3 regions of the Acidovorax sp. GW823-FHT05D11 genome follow, and region 1 is predicted to be linked to each of the others. Evidence: predicted binding sites of a transcription regulator. Region 1 holds the regulator's gene; each other region holds the start of a gene.
The links. The regulator sigma-54, encoded in region 1, starts transcription at its own class of promoters, with help from an activator protein. The targets are predictions, from matches to a motif close to TGGCANGNAANCTGCTTT.

Region 1 (5,145 bases):
TTCTTCCAGTGCGCGGCCAGCTGGCTGAAGAACTCGCCGCCATCGTCGGTATGGGCTTCTTCACGGCCCACGGCCAGGCCCTGGGCACGGTCGGCCGCGCGCTCGCTGGCATTGCGGCCCGCGGCACCGGCCGCGGCGATGCGTTCGCCGTACGGGGGGTTCAGGAGCATCACGCCGGGCTGCTCGCACGGCGGCATGCGCTGCAGCGCATCGCCTCCGCGCAGCTGCACGGCGCCCGCCACGCCGGCGCGCTCGGCATTGCGCTCGGCGAAATCCACCATCCGGAAGGCGACGTCACTGCCGAAAATAGGCACAGCGCCTGTCTGTATTGCACCTTCAGCTTCATTTTTAATAGCAGACCAGACATGGGCCTGGTAGGGCAGCAGTTTCTCGAACGCAAAGCGGCGCAGCATGCCCGCCGGGATGCGGCAGGCGATCTGCGCGGCCTCGATGGCGATGGTGCCGCTGCCGCAGCAGGGGTCGTACAGCGGCTGGGGGTTGTCGCCGTGGGGGTCCCAGCCACTGGCGGCGATCATGGCGGCGGCCAGGGTTTCCTTGAGCGGGGCGTCGCCCTTGTCCTCGCGCCAGCCGCGTTTGAACAGCGGCTCGCCCGAGGTGTCGATGTAGATGGTGGCTTCGTCGGTGGTCAGGTGCAGGTGGATGCGCACGTCGGGCCACTGCGTGTTCACGTCGGGGCGCACGCCGCTCTTGGCGCGAAAGCGGTCGGCCACCGCGTCCTTGACCTTGAGCCCCGCGAAATTGAGGCTCTGCAGCGGGCTGTGCTGGGCGGTCACCTCGACCTTGAAGGTCTGGCGCGTGGTGAACCAGATTTCCCAGGCCACGTCGCTGGCGGCGGCGTAGAGGTCGTTCTCGGAGCGGTACGGGCGGTGCGCCAGCTGCACCAGCACGCGCTGGGCCAGGCGGCTGTGCAGGTTCAGCAGCAGCGCGTCGCGCCACGAGGCGCGCAGCAGCACGCCGCCCCGGCCCACCAGCAGGTCCTGCCCCGTGAGGCCGGTGATGCCGTGCACTTCGTCGGCCAGGAAGCCCTCCACACCGGCGGCGCAGGGGAGAAAAAGTTGGAGTTGGTTCATGACGATGGTGAGGATACGCGCTCGGAAAGTGCGTGTGAATCCGGCGTGCCGGCACGGGCCAGCAGCAACTGGCGGATGGAGTCCGGGATCGGCGCCACCTTGCGGCCGGCCTTGCCGATGAAAACGATGCCGATCTTGCCGCGCGCCACCTCGCGGCCCGAGGTCTTCTCGGTCATGCAAAAGACCAGGTCGAACCCATAGCGGTTGAAGTCCGCAGGCGCCATCTCCACGCGCATGGTCTCGCCGTGGAAGCCCTCGGACTTGTACTGCGCCACGATGTCTCCGACCACGATGGACAGCCCGCCCACGTCGGCCTCGGGGTAGCCGAGTGACTGGAAAAACCGCACCCGGGCCTCGGACACGAGGCTCAGCAGCTGCGCGTTGTCCAGGTGCCCGCCCTGGTTGACATGGCTGATGTAGATCTGCATTTCGGTGGCGAAGCCGAAGTGCGCGGGAAGGTCGAAGACGATGCGGGCCATGGACGGGGTGGCGAAGTGAGAGGGAAAGACGGCAACGGAGCGGAAAAACGGGCCACCAGGCGCATGCGCCGTGCACACGCTCGCACGGCGCCTACAGGGCCTTGCGCAGATTCGCCGGCGCGATCTTGAGCGCCTCGCGGTACTTGGCGACGGTGCGGCGCGCGCACTCGATGCCCTGCTCCTTGAGCATCTCGGCGATCTGGCTGTCGGACAGCGGCTTGGTCGGACTCTCGGCGGCCACGAACTGCTTGATGAGGGCGCGCACGGCGGTGCTCGACGCATTGCCGCCGGTCTCGGTGCCCAGGCCCGAGCCGAAGAAGTACTTGAGCTCGTAGGTGCCGATGGGCGTGGCCATGTACTTGGCCGTGGTCACGCGGCTGATGGTGGACTCGTGCAGGCCCAGCTCGTCGGCGATGTCGCGCAGCACCAGCGGGCGCATGGCGAGTTCGCCGTGGGTGAAGAAGTTCTTCTGCCGCTCCACGATGGCGCGCGAGACGCGCAGGATGGTGTCGAAGCGCTGCTGGATGTTCTTGATGAACCAGCGCGCCTCCTGCAGGCGCTGCTGCATGCCCTGGTGGCCCTCGCCGCCCTTGTGGCCGCGCAGGGCGCCGGCATAGATGTCGTGCACGCGCAGGCGCGGCATCACGTCGGGGTTGAGCTGCACGATGAAGTTGTGCTGCCCGTCGCGGCCATTGGCGCGCCCGGCCTTGCGCACGATCACGTCGGGGATGATGATGTTGCGCTCCACGTCGGCGAAGCGGCGCCCCGGGCGCGGCTCCAGCCGGGCGATCAGCGCCATGGCGGCGCGGGTGCGCTCCTCGCTGTCGCCGCAGGCCTGCGTGAGGCGGCGCACGTCGCGCCGCGCCAGCATCTCCAGCGGCTGCTGGCACACGCGCAGCGCGGTCTGCACGGTGTCGGGGTCGATGTCGATGTCCTCGTCGGCGGCCAGCGCCTTGAGCTGCAGCGTCAGGCACTCGGCCAGGCCGCGCGCGCCCACGCCCACGGGCTCCAGGCTCTGCAGCAGCCGCTGTGCCACGGTGAAGCGGTGCACCAGTTCCTCGATCTGCTCCAGGTCGTCGGGCCCGGCCAGGCTGATGGCCAGCTCTTCGAGCGGATCCTCCAGGTAGCCGTCGTCGTTGAGCGATTCGATCAGGAAGCGCAGCGCGGCGCGGTCGATCTCGGACAGGCGCAGCGCCAGCGCCTGTCGGTGCAAAAAGGCGGTCAGCGATTCGTGCGTGCGGGCCAGCTCGGTGGCGTCGGCCTCGTCGCCTTCGGCGTCGTTGCGGTTGCGGGCGGGGGCGTCGCCGCCCCACTCGGCGTCGTTGGGCGCCATCTCCACCGTGCCGTCGCCGCTCCAGTCGGGCTCGTCGGCGCCCGCGCTCGGTGTTTCAGCATCATTTTGAGCCTCAGCGCTGGTACTGCTTGCGCTGGTAGCTCCTGAAAAAATAGCATCATCCGCGCTGTAGTCGTCGGCCTGGGCCGGCGTATCGGCGGCTTCCAGGCCAAACTCCTCGCGCGGCGCCTCGTCGACGTTGCGTTCGAGGAACGGGTTTTCGTCGAGCATCTGCTCGACTTCCTGCGAGAGTTCCAGCGTGGACAACTGCAGCAGCCGGATGGACTGCTGAAGCTGGGGGGTCAATGCAAGATGCTGCGAGACGCGCAGCGAGAGTCCAGGTTTCATTGATTGAGCGCCGCCGGGCCGCCCCAAGGCGCGAAGGCCCCCTCGGGGGGCAGCGAACCACGCGCAGCGGGGAGCGTGGGGACACCGTACCGCGCCGCCGGGCCGCCCCAAGGCGCGAAGGCCCCCTCGGGGGGCAGCGCAGTACACGAAGTGACAAGCGTGGAGGCCATGTCTACATGCGGAAATGTTCGCCCAGGTACACCCGGCGCACTTCGGCGTTGTCCACGATCTCGGACGGCGTGCCCTGGGCCAGCACCTGGCCATCGCTGATGATGAAGGCGTGGTCGCAGATGCCCAGCGTCTCGCGCACGTTGTGGTCGGTGATGAGCACGCCGATGCCGCGCGCCTTGAGAAAACCGATGATGCGCTGGATCTCGATCACGGCGATGGGGTCGATGCCCGCAAAGGGCTCGTCCAGCAGGATGAAGCGCGGCTGCGTGGCCAGCGCGCGGGCGATCTCGACGCGGCGGCGCTCGCCGCCCGACAGGGCCATGGCGGGCGAGGCCCGCAGGTGGTCCACGCGCAGCTCCTGGAGCAAGGCCGTGAGACGCTCTTCGATGGCCTCGCGCGACAGCGGCTTGCCGTCGTCGTCCGCGCGCTGCAGCTCCAGCACCGCGCGCACGTTCTCTTCGACCGTGAGCTTGCGGAAGATGGAGGCTTCCTGCGGCAGGTAGGACAGCCCCAGCCGCGAGCGGCGGTGGATGGGCATGTGGGCCACCGAATGGCCGTCGATGCGGATGTCGCCCGCGTCGCTGCGCACCAGGCCCACGATCATGTAGAACGAGGTGGTCTTGCCCGCGCCGTTGGGCCCCAGCAGGCCCACGACCTCGCCCTTTTGCACGACCAGCGACACATCCTTGACGACCTTGCGGCTGCCATACGACTTGGCCAGGTGCTGCACCTCCAGGCGGCTGCCCGCCTGGGCGTCAGGACCGGAGCTGACGGGCTGCGCGCTCACTTGGAGCCGCCGCCAAGGCTGTTGCTGGGGCGCAGCACCGGCGCCGATGCCGGGGGCGCGGCCTCCGGCGCGGCGGTACCGGCGGGCGGGTCCTTGGGCGCGAGCACCGCGCGCACCCGGCTGCCGGGCGCGGGCGCATCGCCCGCCGCATTGGTCGCGGGGGTGCGCTTGCCGTCCACGGTGAACACATCGGTGAGGTTGTTGTAGACGATCACGGCGCCGGTGATCTCGTCGCTGAGGACCGCCCCGCGGTAGCGGCGCAGTTCGGCGCGGGTGATGAAGCGCACGTTGTCGGCCTTGCCGTCGTACTCGATGACTTCGCTCTCGCCTTCGATGAACTCGTCCGGCGCGCCGGCCACGGTATCGCGCTTCTGGCGGAAGAAGGCCCGCTTGCCCGCCTCGGCCGTGACCACGCCGTACTGGTAGCCGTCGGCGTCCTGGCGCACGTCCAGCCGCGCGCCGCGCAGCACGATAGAGCCCTTGGTCATGACCACGCGGCCCGAGAACACGCTGGTCTGCTTGAGCTCATCGTGTCGCAAGGCGTCGGCCTCGATGTTCATGGGCTTGGCGCGGTCGGCCTTTTCGGCGTGCGCCGCGCCCAGATGGCAGGCCAGGGCGACAAGCAGGAGGTGGGGGAGGATGCGGTAGTTCATAGGGCACGAATCTTGCAGGTCATTGTAGCCACCCCACGGCGCGCGCCATGAAAAAAGCCCGCATCCGCGGGCTTCTTCTTGGGACATCCGAGGCCGTCGGCGCTTGGAAGCCGACGCCTGCACCCGTGGAGCCGGCGCTGCCGGGCCGCCGGGTGCGTTCCCCTTGGCAGGAAGGCGGCTCACGAGGGCCACGCTTCCTTCAAGGAGGCGTCACCCCTTTTTCGCCGTGGCGGCCAGATGCTCCACCACCTGCAGCACGTTCTGCATGTTGCCGGCCATGGTG
Region 2 (5,145 bases), 760 kb from region 1:
CAGGCCCGCCACGGCGGCGTTGATGTGCACCACGGTACCGCCGGCGAAGTCCAGCGCGCCCCACTGCCAGATCTGGCCGGCCTTGCCGGTCATGGCGTCGGCCACTTCCTTGGAGGCGTATGCGTCAGGGCCCATCCAGAACCACACCATGTGGGCGATCGGCAGGTAGCTGAAGGTGAACCACAGCACCATGAACATCATGACGGCGCTGAACTTGATGCGCTCTGCGAACGCACCGACGATCAGGGCGCAGGTGATGCCGGCGAACGTGGCCTGGAAGGCGGCGAACACCACTTCCGGAATCACGACACCCTTGCTGAAGGTGGCGGCGTTGGCGAACGTGCCGGCGGCGTTGTCCCAGATGCCCTTCATGAACAGCCGGTCGAAGCCGCCGATGAAGGCGCCGCCCTCGGTGAAGGCCAGGCTGTAGCCGTAGATGAACCACAGCACCACGATCAGCGAGAACGTGACCATCACCTGCATCAGCACGGACAGCATGTTCTTGCTGCGCACCAGGCCGCCGTAGAACAGCGCCAGGCCGGGCAGGACCATCAGGATCACGAGGATGGTGGAGGTCATCATCCAGGCGGTGTCGCCCTTGTTGGGGACCGGAGCGGGGGCTTCGGCGGCGGCGGCCGGTGCAGCGGCGGCCGCGGGAGCAGGGGCAGCCGCAGGGGCTTCAGCGGCGGGAGCGGCCGCCGCAGCGGGCGCGGCGGCGGCCGGCTCGGAGGCGGCGGGCGCCTGGGCCAGGGACAGGTTGCCCATGGTCAGCAGGCCCAGCCCCAGAATGAAGGAAGCAAGCAGTTTTTTCATGGCGTTTCTCTTCTTGGGTGTGATGCGGCCGGGCCCTTACAGGGCTTCCTTGCCGGTTTCGCCAGTGCGGATGCGCACCACCTGCTCCAGGTGGGTCACGAAGATCTTGCCGTCGCCGATCTTGCCGGTGCGCGCGGCGCTTTCGATGGACTCGATCACGCGGTCCACCAGGTCATCCGCCACGGCGGCTTCGATCTTGACCTTGGGCAGGAAGTCGACCACGTACTCCGCGCCGCGGTACAGCTCGGTGTGGCCCTTCTGGCGGCCGAAGCCCTTGACCTCGGTCACCGTGATGCCTTGCACGCCGATGTCCGAGAGTGCTTCACGCACCTCGTCGAGCTTGAAGGGCTTGATGATGGCTGTCACCATTTTCATTTTGGTTCCTCCGACGATGGGCGCACCCGGCGCCCATCGAGACTTGCTTACAGGGTTTTGGTGAGCGTGACGATCACGCGCGACTTGTTGACGTGGCCGAAGAAGGCCTTCTTGTTGGCGCCCACCACGGCGGCGCCCAGCGACAGGCCGCTGCCGAAGTCATACGCGCCGCCCACGCTGTAGTCCATGTAGTTGGGCACGCCCAGGTCCTTGATGTCGCTGGCGAAGCGGGTGAAGCCCACCGAGGCCTTCAGGGTGACGCTGGGAGCCACTTCCTGGGCGAACGCCAGGTTCATGTAGCCGGTGTTGCGGCCCTTCAGGCCGGAGCCGGACTTGGCGCCGGCCCAGCCGAAGTAGTCCTTGGAGATGGTGTGCGAATACTTGGCGGTGAAGGGGCCCATGGTGGCCGCGCCATACAGCTCGGTGGTGTTGCCGTTGGCATTGCCGGGGTAGATGTAGGTCAGCGCGCCCAGGTCCAGGTCGGCGCCGCCGGCCTTGAACTTGTAGCCGCCGTACAGGTCGGCTTCGAGCGAGTTGTTGGCCAGCCAGTCCACGCTGGAATTCCAGTTACCCACGTACCAGCCGGATTCGCCGAAGGCATAGTCAAAACCGCCTTGCAGCGCGGGCTTGAGGGCCTTGGCCTTGGAGGCGTCCTGGTCCTGGCCACGGAACTTGTAGTTGGTGGTCAGGCTGACGTTGCCGGTGAGCTGGGCGCTGGCCAGCAGGGGAAGGGATGCTGCAAGGGCAACGCCCAGGGTCTTGATGATGGCGCGGGTCATGTTTCCTCCGGTTGGACAAAGTAGGGACGAGCGCTTTAAGCACGGACCGTGCCACGCGGCGGAATACATCCGCGCGCGCCGTTGCTTCGCGTTACAACGATCCCCGGTACAGTGAGCATCAGCACCGTGCCACGGCCATACGCACGCTATTGGTGCATGGCGCCAAGGGCCCGCGCGGGAACGCCATAAAACGCACCCATCTGGGGAGGAATCGCTTCATGAGTCTTGCTTTGGTGCAAAGCCGCGCCCTTCTGGGGCTGCAGGCGCCGTCCGTCACTGTCGAAGTGCACCTGGCCAACGGCCTGCCCAGCTTCACCCTGGTGGGCCTTGCCGAAGTGGAAGTGAAGGAAGCGCGCGAGCGCGTGCGGTCGGCACTGCAGAACGCGGGGCTGGAGTTCCCCCACAACAAGCGGATCACCGTCAACCTCGCCCCCGCCGACCTGCCCAAGGATTCCGGCCGGTTCGACCTGCCGATCGCGCTGGGCATCCTGGCGGCCAGCGGGCAGCTGGACGGCGCCCGCCTGCCGGGGCACGAATTCGCGGGCGAGCTGTCGCTGTCGGGCGAACTGCGGCCGGTGCGCGGCGCGCTGGCCACGAGCCTCGCGCTGCAGACGCAGCAGATCAGCGCCGTGCTGGTGCTGCCGCCCGGCAGCGCCGAAGAGGCCGCCCTCGTGCCCGCCGCGCAGGTGGTGCGCGCCCGGCACCTGCTGGACGTGGTGCGCGCCTTCCTGCCACCGGGCAACGCCGCGGCGGGCGATGCCTCCGTGGACAACGATGGCTGGACCCGCCTGCAAGCCACGCCGATGGCGGCCGCAGCCGCCTCCCTGGACATGGCCGACGTGAAAGGCCAGGCCACGGCCAAGCGCGCGCTGGAGATCGCGGCCGCCGGAGCCCACAGTGTCCTGATGGCCGGCCCGCCGGGCTCGGGCAAGTCCATGCTGGCCCTGCGCTTTGCCGGGCTGCTGCCGGCCATGACGGTGGACGAGGCGCTGGAGAGCGCAGCGATCGCCAGCCTGGCCGGGCGGTTCCGCCCCGAACTGTGGGGGCAGCGGCCCACGGGCACGCCCCACCATACGGCCAGCGCGGTGGCCCTTGTCGGAGGTGGATCGCCGCCCCGGCCGGGCGAAATCTCGCTGGCCCACCACGGCGTCCTCTTCCTCGACGAGCTGCCGGAATTTCCCCGTGCCGCCCTCGAGGCGCTGCGCGAGCCGCTGGAGACGGGCCACATCACCATCTCGCGGGCCGCGCAGCGCGCGGACTTCCCCGCGCGCTTTCAGATGATCGCGGCGATGAACCCCTGCCCGTGCGGCTTTCTCGGGTCCACGCAACGCGCGTGCCGCTGCACGCCCGACCAGATCAACCGCTACCAGGGCAAGCTCAGCGGCCCGCTGCTGGACCGCATCGACCTGCATGTGGAGGTGCCCGCCCTCCCCGCCGAGCAACTGGTGCAGGCCCCCGCGGGCGAGCCCACCGCCGCCATCCGCGGGCGGGTGGAACATGCCCGCGCCCTGGCGCTGGCGCGGCAGGGCAAGGCCAACCAGGCGTTGCAGGGCCAGGAGATCGACACGCACCTGCGGCTGGACGATGCGGCCGCCAGATTCCTGAACACCGCCGCCGCGCGGCTGGGATGGTCGGCCCGCAGCACGCACCGTGCGCTGAAGGTGGCGCGCACCATCGCCGACCTGGCGGGCTCGCCCACCACCGAGGTCATCCATGTGGCCGAGGCCGTGCAATACCGCCGCGTGCTGCGCAGCCCCGCTTGAGGCGGGTGGAGCCGCGTTTTTCGATTTCGCGATATAGCTATATTTTTAATAGCAAAAGATGTATATAAAATAAGCGGCAGCGGCGAAAGGGAGTCAGAAAGTGGTCTTGCCCGATGCGTCGCCAAACCCGACCTTGCTCCGGCACCCATCGCCCCATGTCCAGCGCCCGCCCCTTCAAAAACCCACCGCCCCCCGCCACCGCGCTCTCCACGCCGGAGGCCGTGGACACCAGCTTCCTGCGCACGCTGGTGGGCTACAACGCGCGCCGTGCGTCGCTGGCGGTCATCGAGGTGTTCATGGAGCGCATGGCGGTGTACCGCCTGAAGGTGGTGGAGTTTTCCGTGCTGTCGCTGGTGGCCCACAACCCGGGCATCACCTCGCGCCAGCTGTGCGCCACGCTCAATGTGCTGCCGCCCAACCTGGTGGGGCTGATCGCCGCGCTGGAGCGGCGCGGGCTGATCGAGCGCCGCCCGCACCCCAGCGACGGGCGCGCCATGGGCGTGCACCTCACGCCCGCGGGGGTGGAGCTGACCGCGCAGGCCGAGGAGACCGCCGCCCAGCTGGAAGTGGACGCCACGGCGGGCCTGACCGCCGCCGAGCGCAAGACGCTGATCCGGTTGCTGCAGAAGGTCTATTCGCCGGACCCCGCCTCCTGAGAGCCCGCGCAGGGTTGCTGCGTATCAGTCGGCAGACCCGGCCTTGGCGGCCATTGCCTGCGCCAGCCCGCCCCACTGGGCACGGAACAGGCCCGGGTCCATCATCTTCACATCGCGCATCAGGGGCTTGAACCCCATGTGCGCCAGCACGTCGCGTTCCAGGTCGATGCCGGGCGCGATCTCGGTCAGCTCCAACCCCTCTGTGGTCAGGAGGAACACGGCGCGCTCGGTGACGAACAGCACGTTTTGCTCGCGCTGCGCAGCGTCCAGGCCGTTGAAGGTGATCTGCTCGACCTTCTCGATGAACTTGCGCGAGCGGCCTTCCTTGACGATGGTGAGCGTCCCATCAGCCACCTGCACCTCCAGCCCGCCCGCGGTGAAGGTGCCGCAGAACACCAGGTGCTTGGTGGACCGCGTGATGTTCACAAAACCGCCGCAGCCCACGGGCCGGCCGTTGAACTTGCTCACGTTCACGTTGCCGTGGTTGTCGGCCTGCGCCAGGCCCAGGAAGCTCGCGTCCAGACCGCCGCCGTCATAGAAGTCGAACTGCAGCGACTGCTCGATGATCGCGTCGGCGTTGTAGGCAGTGCCGAAGTCCCCCAGCTGCGCCGGGATGCCGCCCGTGATGCCGCTTTCCACGCTCAGCGTGAACTGGTCGGACACGCCCTCTTCCGCCGCCACCGACGGCACGCCCGCCGGGATGCCGATGCCCAGGTTGGTGATGGCGCCCGGCGTGAGCTCCAGCGCCGTGCGGCGCGC
Region 3 (5,145 bases), 2.2 Mb from region 1:
ATCGTGCCGATCACGGGCGCGTAGCCGTTGATGCCGTGCATGGCCTTGGTGATGTCCTTGGGGTCCGCGGACTTGGCCTTCTGGATGGCCGCCGAGAGCACGTACATGCTGTCGTAGCTGTAGTGCCCGCCGTACGCGGGCGGCTTCTTGTAGGCATCGATGTACTTTTCCAGGAAGGGCTTGCCCGTGGAAAACTCCTTGGCTTCCAGCACGGGCGAGGTGGCATAGACGCCCTCGACGATGCCGGCCCCCTTGGTCATGTCGGTGGTCTTGATGGTGTCGCCGCCCAGCAGGCTCACCTTGGTGTGCCCCACCTTGCGCAGGGCTTCCAGCAACGCCAGCGCCTGGAAGTCATTGAGGGTGGAGACGATCACCTCCACCTTCGCGGCCTTGAGTTCGCCGGCCAGTTCGTCGAATGCCGTGGTCTTGTCGTCGAACGACTTGCGCACCACCACCTCTTTCTTCTCGGCCTTGAGCTGCGCGGCGGCCCCGTCGGCCAGGCCCTTGCCGTAGGGCGTGCCATCGTCCAGCGCGGCATAGCGCGCGGCACCCAGCTGGGTGGCGGCAAACGAGCCGATGGCGCGCGCCTGCAGCGTGTCGTTGCCCACCATGCGGAAGGTGGTGGAAAAACCCAGCTGCGTGAACTTGGGGTTGGTGGAGATGGCGATCTGCGCGATGTCCTTGGCCGCGTAGATGGGCGCGGTCTCGATGCTCACGCCCGAATTCAGGTGCCCGATGACGGCCACCACGCCGGCATCCACCAGCTGCTGGGCCACCGTCTTGCCGGTGGCCGCGTCGGCCTTGTCGTCCACCGCCACCACCTCCAGCGTCACCCGCTTGCCGTCCACGGTGTAGCCGCCCTTGTTCAGTTCGGCCACGGCCAGGTTCACGCCATTGAGCAAGTCCTGCCCGAGGGCGCCCAGGGGGCCGCTCAAGGGCTGCGCCACGCCGATCTTGATGGTGTCGGGCACCTTGCCGCACCCGGACAGGAGCAGCAGCGCCATGGACGCGGCGGTGGTCAAGGCCAGCCCGGCGGCGAAACGGCGCCGGTCAATATGCTTGTTCATGCGGAATCCTCATCAATATGTCAATGTGACCAGATGTATATGCGACGACGGAGGAAAGGCGCTATCGGGTATGCCCTGCCAATCGGCAAACTATTAGCAAGTTTCAGACCCTGCAAGGCAAGGCCCTTGCCGGAACCCGGCACCTGCCCGGGGCGCACCGCTTCGGCGCACCAATTTGTGGCGTAAAAATTGCTTATGCTCCGGGGTATGAACGAGTCTCTGCGCATCGTGGTGGTGGCCCCGGACCTGGCCATTGCCGACCCCGACGACGAACACGCCGTGCTGCAGGCGGAGCGTTCGCGGGCGCTGCGCATCGGGCTGCTGGAGAACAATTTCAACCTGATCGCCACGCTGCCCGCGGATGTATTCCTGAGCGAGCGGATCGCCCAGCTGCAGCCCGACCTGATCATCGTGGACGCCGAGAGCGAGGCCCGCGACGCGCTGGAACACGTGGTGGTGGCCACGCGCGACGAACGCCGCCCCATCGTGATGTTCACCAACGACGAGGACACCTCGCACGTCAAGGACGCGGTGGCCGCGGGCGTGTCGGCCTACATCGTGGCCGGCCTCGCGCCCCAGCGCATCCGCCCCATCCTGGACGTGGCGATGGCGCGCTTCCAGCACGAGCAGGCGCTGCGCGCCGAGCTCGCCGATGCCAAGACCGAGCTCAAGGACCGCAAGACCATCGACCGCGCCAAGGGCCTGCTCATGCAGCGCCAGGGCCTGACCGAGCAGGCCGCGTACGAGAAACTGCGCAAGACCGCCATGGACAAGGGCCTCAAGCTCGTGGATGTGGCCCAGCGCATGCTCGACGTGATGGACCTGCTCGGGTAAGCAGGTGACATCCTCCTGAGGCGCTGCGCGCATCGGTGCAGCCGCCAGAGGCCGCCCGCTCTCGGGGACCGTCCAGACTGCGCAGGCAGTCTTGGAGCCGCGGCCCTTGGCCCCTCCTCTCGAATCGCTGCCCGGCTCGGGAAAGGGGACGATCCCCTCGCTGCGCAGCGGTCCTTGCCCGGCATCCCCGGCCTGGGCTACGCCCAGGTCCACCGGCTTCTCCCGGATGGTGCGCCGCACAAAGGCAGTGCGGCATTCACCGCGCGCACCACCTCCGCGCGTTTGCAGGTCAAAAAGCCCCCCAGCGCTTGATCCATTTGCGCAAGCAGCTATTAATTCAATAGCAAACCATGCGCCGAACTGATGCGGAGCCCGTGCGGCAAGGCCTGGCACGCCACTTGCATTAACCCCTGCGAGACCAATGGCGGTCTCACCCCCACACAGCACGGGCCCAAAGGCGGGCCGGTGCTGGGCGAACCCTTCATCGGGTATCGCCATGGACAGAGGCGTCCCTCACCGACCGGTGCTGCATGTATGCAGGCTGCTCGGGAGGACGCCTTTTTTGTTTTCAACGCTATGAGGAAGTGCCCCATGACCGATCTGCTCAAAACCAGCCTCAACCGCCGCACCGTGCTGCAGGCCGCCACCGTGGGCGCCGTCGGCGTCAGCCCCGCGCTGCGTGCGCTGGTGCACGCCCAGGGCTCGGACGCGCCGGAGAAGAAGGAAGTCAAGATCGGCTTCATCCCGCTGACCGACTGCGCCAGCGTGGTGATGGCCTCGGTGCTCGGCATCGACAAGAAGTACGGCGTGACCATCATCCCCACCAAGGAAGCCTCCTGGGCCGGTGTGCGCGACAAGCTGGTCAACGGCGAACTCGACTTCGCCCACGTGCTGTACGGCCTGGTCTACGGCGTGCACCTGGGCCTGGCCGGGCCCAAGAAGGACATGGCCGTGCTGATGAACCTGAACCACAACGGGCAGGCCATCACGCTGTCCAAGAAGCTCGCCGACAAGGGCGCCGTCAATGGCGCGGGCCTGGCCAAGCTGATGGCCAGCGAGAAGCGCGAGTACACCTTCGCACAGACCTTCCCCACCGGCACGCACGCCATGTGGCTGTACTACTGGCTGGCGGCCAACGGCATCAACCCGATGAAGGATGCCAAGGTCATCACCGTGCCCCCGCCACAGATGGTGGCCAACATGCGCGTGGGCAACATGGACGGCTTCTGCGTGGGCGAGCCCTGGAACCACCGCGCCATCATGGACGGCATCGGCGTGACGGCCACGACCACGCAGGACATCTGGAAGGACCACCCCGAGAAGGTGCTGGGCACCACGTCCGAATTCGTGCAGAAGTACCCCAACACGGCCCGTGCCGTGACGGCCGCCATCCTGGAGGCCAGCAAGTGGATCGACGAAGGCCTGGCCAACAAGAACAAGATGGCCGAGACCATTGCCGGCAAGGCCTACGTGAACACGGGCGTCGATGCCATCAACCAGCGCATCCTGGGCCGCTACCAGGACGGCATGGGCAAGACCTGGGACGACCCCAACCACATGAAGTTCTTCAACGAGGGCACGGTGAACTTCCCCTACCTCACGGACGGCATGTGGTTCCTCACGCAGCACAAGCGCTGGGGCCTGGTCAAGGACCACCCCGACTACCTGAACGTGGCCAAGGCCGTGAACCGCATCGACGTCTACAAGCAGGCGGCCGCCGCTTCCAAGACGCCGCTGCCCAAGAGCGAAATGCGTACGAGCAAGTTCATGGACGGCGTGGTGTGGGACGGCAAGGACCCCGCCAAGTACGCCGACAGCTTCAAGATCAAGGCGTAAGCGCCCTGCCCCGTCCACCCTGCACAGGAGAACACCATGGTCAGTGCCGTCTTTCACTCCCCGCTGGATGCAGCCCCCGTGGTTGCACAGAACGCTATGAATAATGTAGCTAGCAGCGCTTCGCCCGCAAGCGCCAGAAGCCAAAAACAGTCAAAAACGGCAATGGCGGCAAGCCCTGCGCCCACGGCATCTGCAGCCCCCGCCGGTCGCGACTGGGCGGCGCTGTCGCGCGGCTTCTGGATGGCGGTGCTGCCGCCGCTGTGTGGCCTGGGCTTGCTGGTGGGTCTGTGGGCCGTGGTGTCAGCCACCACGGGCAACAGCATTCCCGGCCCGGTGGAAACCTGGAAGCAGGCGCTGGAAATCTTCAGCAACCCGTTCTACCGCAACGGTCCCAACGACCAGGGCGTGGGCTGGAACGTGCTGATGTCGCTCGAACGCGTGGCCGTGGGCTTTGGCATGGCGGCGCTGGTGGGCATTCCAGCGGGCTTCGTGATCGGGCGCTTCAACTTCCTGTCGCGCATGTTCAACCCGCTCATCAGCCTGCTGCGCCCGGTGTCTCCATTGGCCTGGCTACCGATCGGCCTCCTGGTGTTCAAGGGTGCCAACCCGGCCGCCATCTGGACGATCTTCATCTGCTCCATCTGGCCCATGATCATCAACACCGCCGTGGGCGTGCAGCGTGTGCCGCAGGACTACATGAACGTGGCCCGCGTGCTCAACCTGTCGGAGTGGAAGATCGCCACCAAGATCCTGTTCCCCGCCGTGCTGCCCTACATGCTGACCGGCGTGCGCCTGGCCGTGGGCACCGCGTGGCTCGTGATCGTGGCCGCCGAGATGCTGACCGGCGGCGTGGGCATCGGCTTCTGGGTGTGGGACGAGTGGAACAACCTCAACGTCAAGAACATCATCATCGCGATCTTCGTGATCGGCATCGTCGGGCTGGTGCTGGAGTTCGCGCTCATCAAGCTGGCCACTGCGTTCACCTTCGAAGAGGTCAAAACCTGACCCACCCCTGAGCCGCGCCTGCGGCGCGTCATCCCCTCAGGTGCCCCCCAGTGGCCCGGCCAAGCCGGTGCCGCGGCGGTCCTCGAAACAACCCGGAGTTCCTCATGCACACCTCTCTCACCACCAAGTTCATCGAAGTCCATGGCGTGGAGCAGACCTTCAAGACCGCCAAGGGCCTGTTCCCGGCGCTGCGCGACATCAACCTCACCATCGCCAAGGGCGAGTTCGTCGCGCTGATCGGCCACTCGGGCTGCGGCAAGTCCACGCTGCTGAACCTGATCGCGGGGCTGACCACGCCCACCAACGGCGCACTGCTGTGCGCCAACAAGGAGATCAGGGGCCCGGGGCCGGAGCGCGCTGTGGTGTTCCAGAACCACTCGCTGCTGCCCTGGCTCACCTGCTT

Region 2: the regulator sigma-54 is predicted to act here: its motif matches at 2,004-2,021, upstream of AC3RCE_RS01515 (TorF family putative porin).
Region 3: the regulator sigma-54 is predicted to act here: its motif matches at 2,289-2,306, upstream of AC3RCE_RS07890 (CmpA/NrtA family ABC transporter substrate-binding protein).

What each region holds. Positions count from the first base shown of each region.
Region 1 covers NZ_CM179502.1:5,152,361-5,157,505, forward strand. The annotation lists gene AC3RCE_RS23760 (THUMP domain-containing class I SAM-dependent RNA methyltransferase) at 1-1,091, opposite strand, end outside; gene AC3RCE_RS23765 (acyl-CoA thioesterase) at 1,088-1,570, opposite strand; gene AC3RCE_RS23770 (RNA polymerase factor sigma-54) at 1,662-3,251, opposite strand; gene lptB (LPS export ABC transporter ATP-binding protein) at 3,424-4,209, opposite strand; gene lptA (lipopolysaccharide transport periplasmic protein LptA) at 4,206-4,862, opposite strand; gene AC3RCE_RS23785 (thiol:disulfide interchange protein DsbA/DsbL) at 5,073-5,145, opposite strand, start outside.
Region 2 covers NZ_CM179502.1:328,646-333,790, reverse strand. The annotation lists gene amt (ammonium transporter) at 1-813, opposite strand, end outside; gene glnK (P-II family nitrogen regulator) at 850-1,188, opposite strand; gene AC3RCE_RS01515 (TorF family putative porin) at 1,236-1,967, opposite strand; gene AC3RCE_RS01510 (YifB family Mg chelatase-like AAA ATPase) at 2,186-3,730, shown strand; gene AC3RCE_RS01505 (MarR family winged helix-turn-helix transcriptional regulator) at 3,886-4,386, shown strand; gene AC3RCE_RS01500 (acyl CoA:acetate/3-ketoacid CoA transferase) at 4,411-5,145, opposite strand, start outside.
Region 3 covers NZ_CM179502.1:1,736,802-1,741,946, reverse strand. The annotation lists gene AC3RCE_RS07900 (branched-chain amino acid ABC transporter substrate-binding protein) at 1-1,067, opposite strand, end outside; gene AC3RCE_RS07895 (ANTAR domain-containing response regulator) at 1,275-1,901, shown strand; gene AC3RCE_RS07890 (CmpA/NrtA family ABC transporter substrate-binding protein) at 2,493-3,737, shown strand; gene ntrB (nitrate ABC transporter permease) at 3,774-4,742, shown strand; gene AC3RCE_RS07880 (ABC transporter ATP-binding protein) at 4,847-5,145, shown strand, end outside.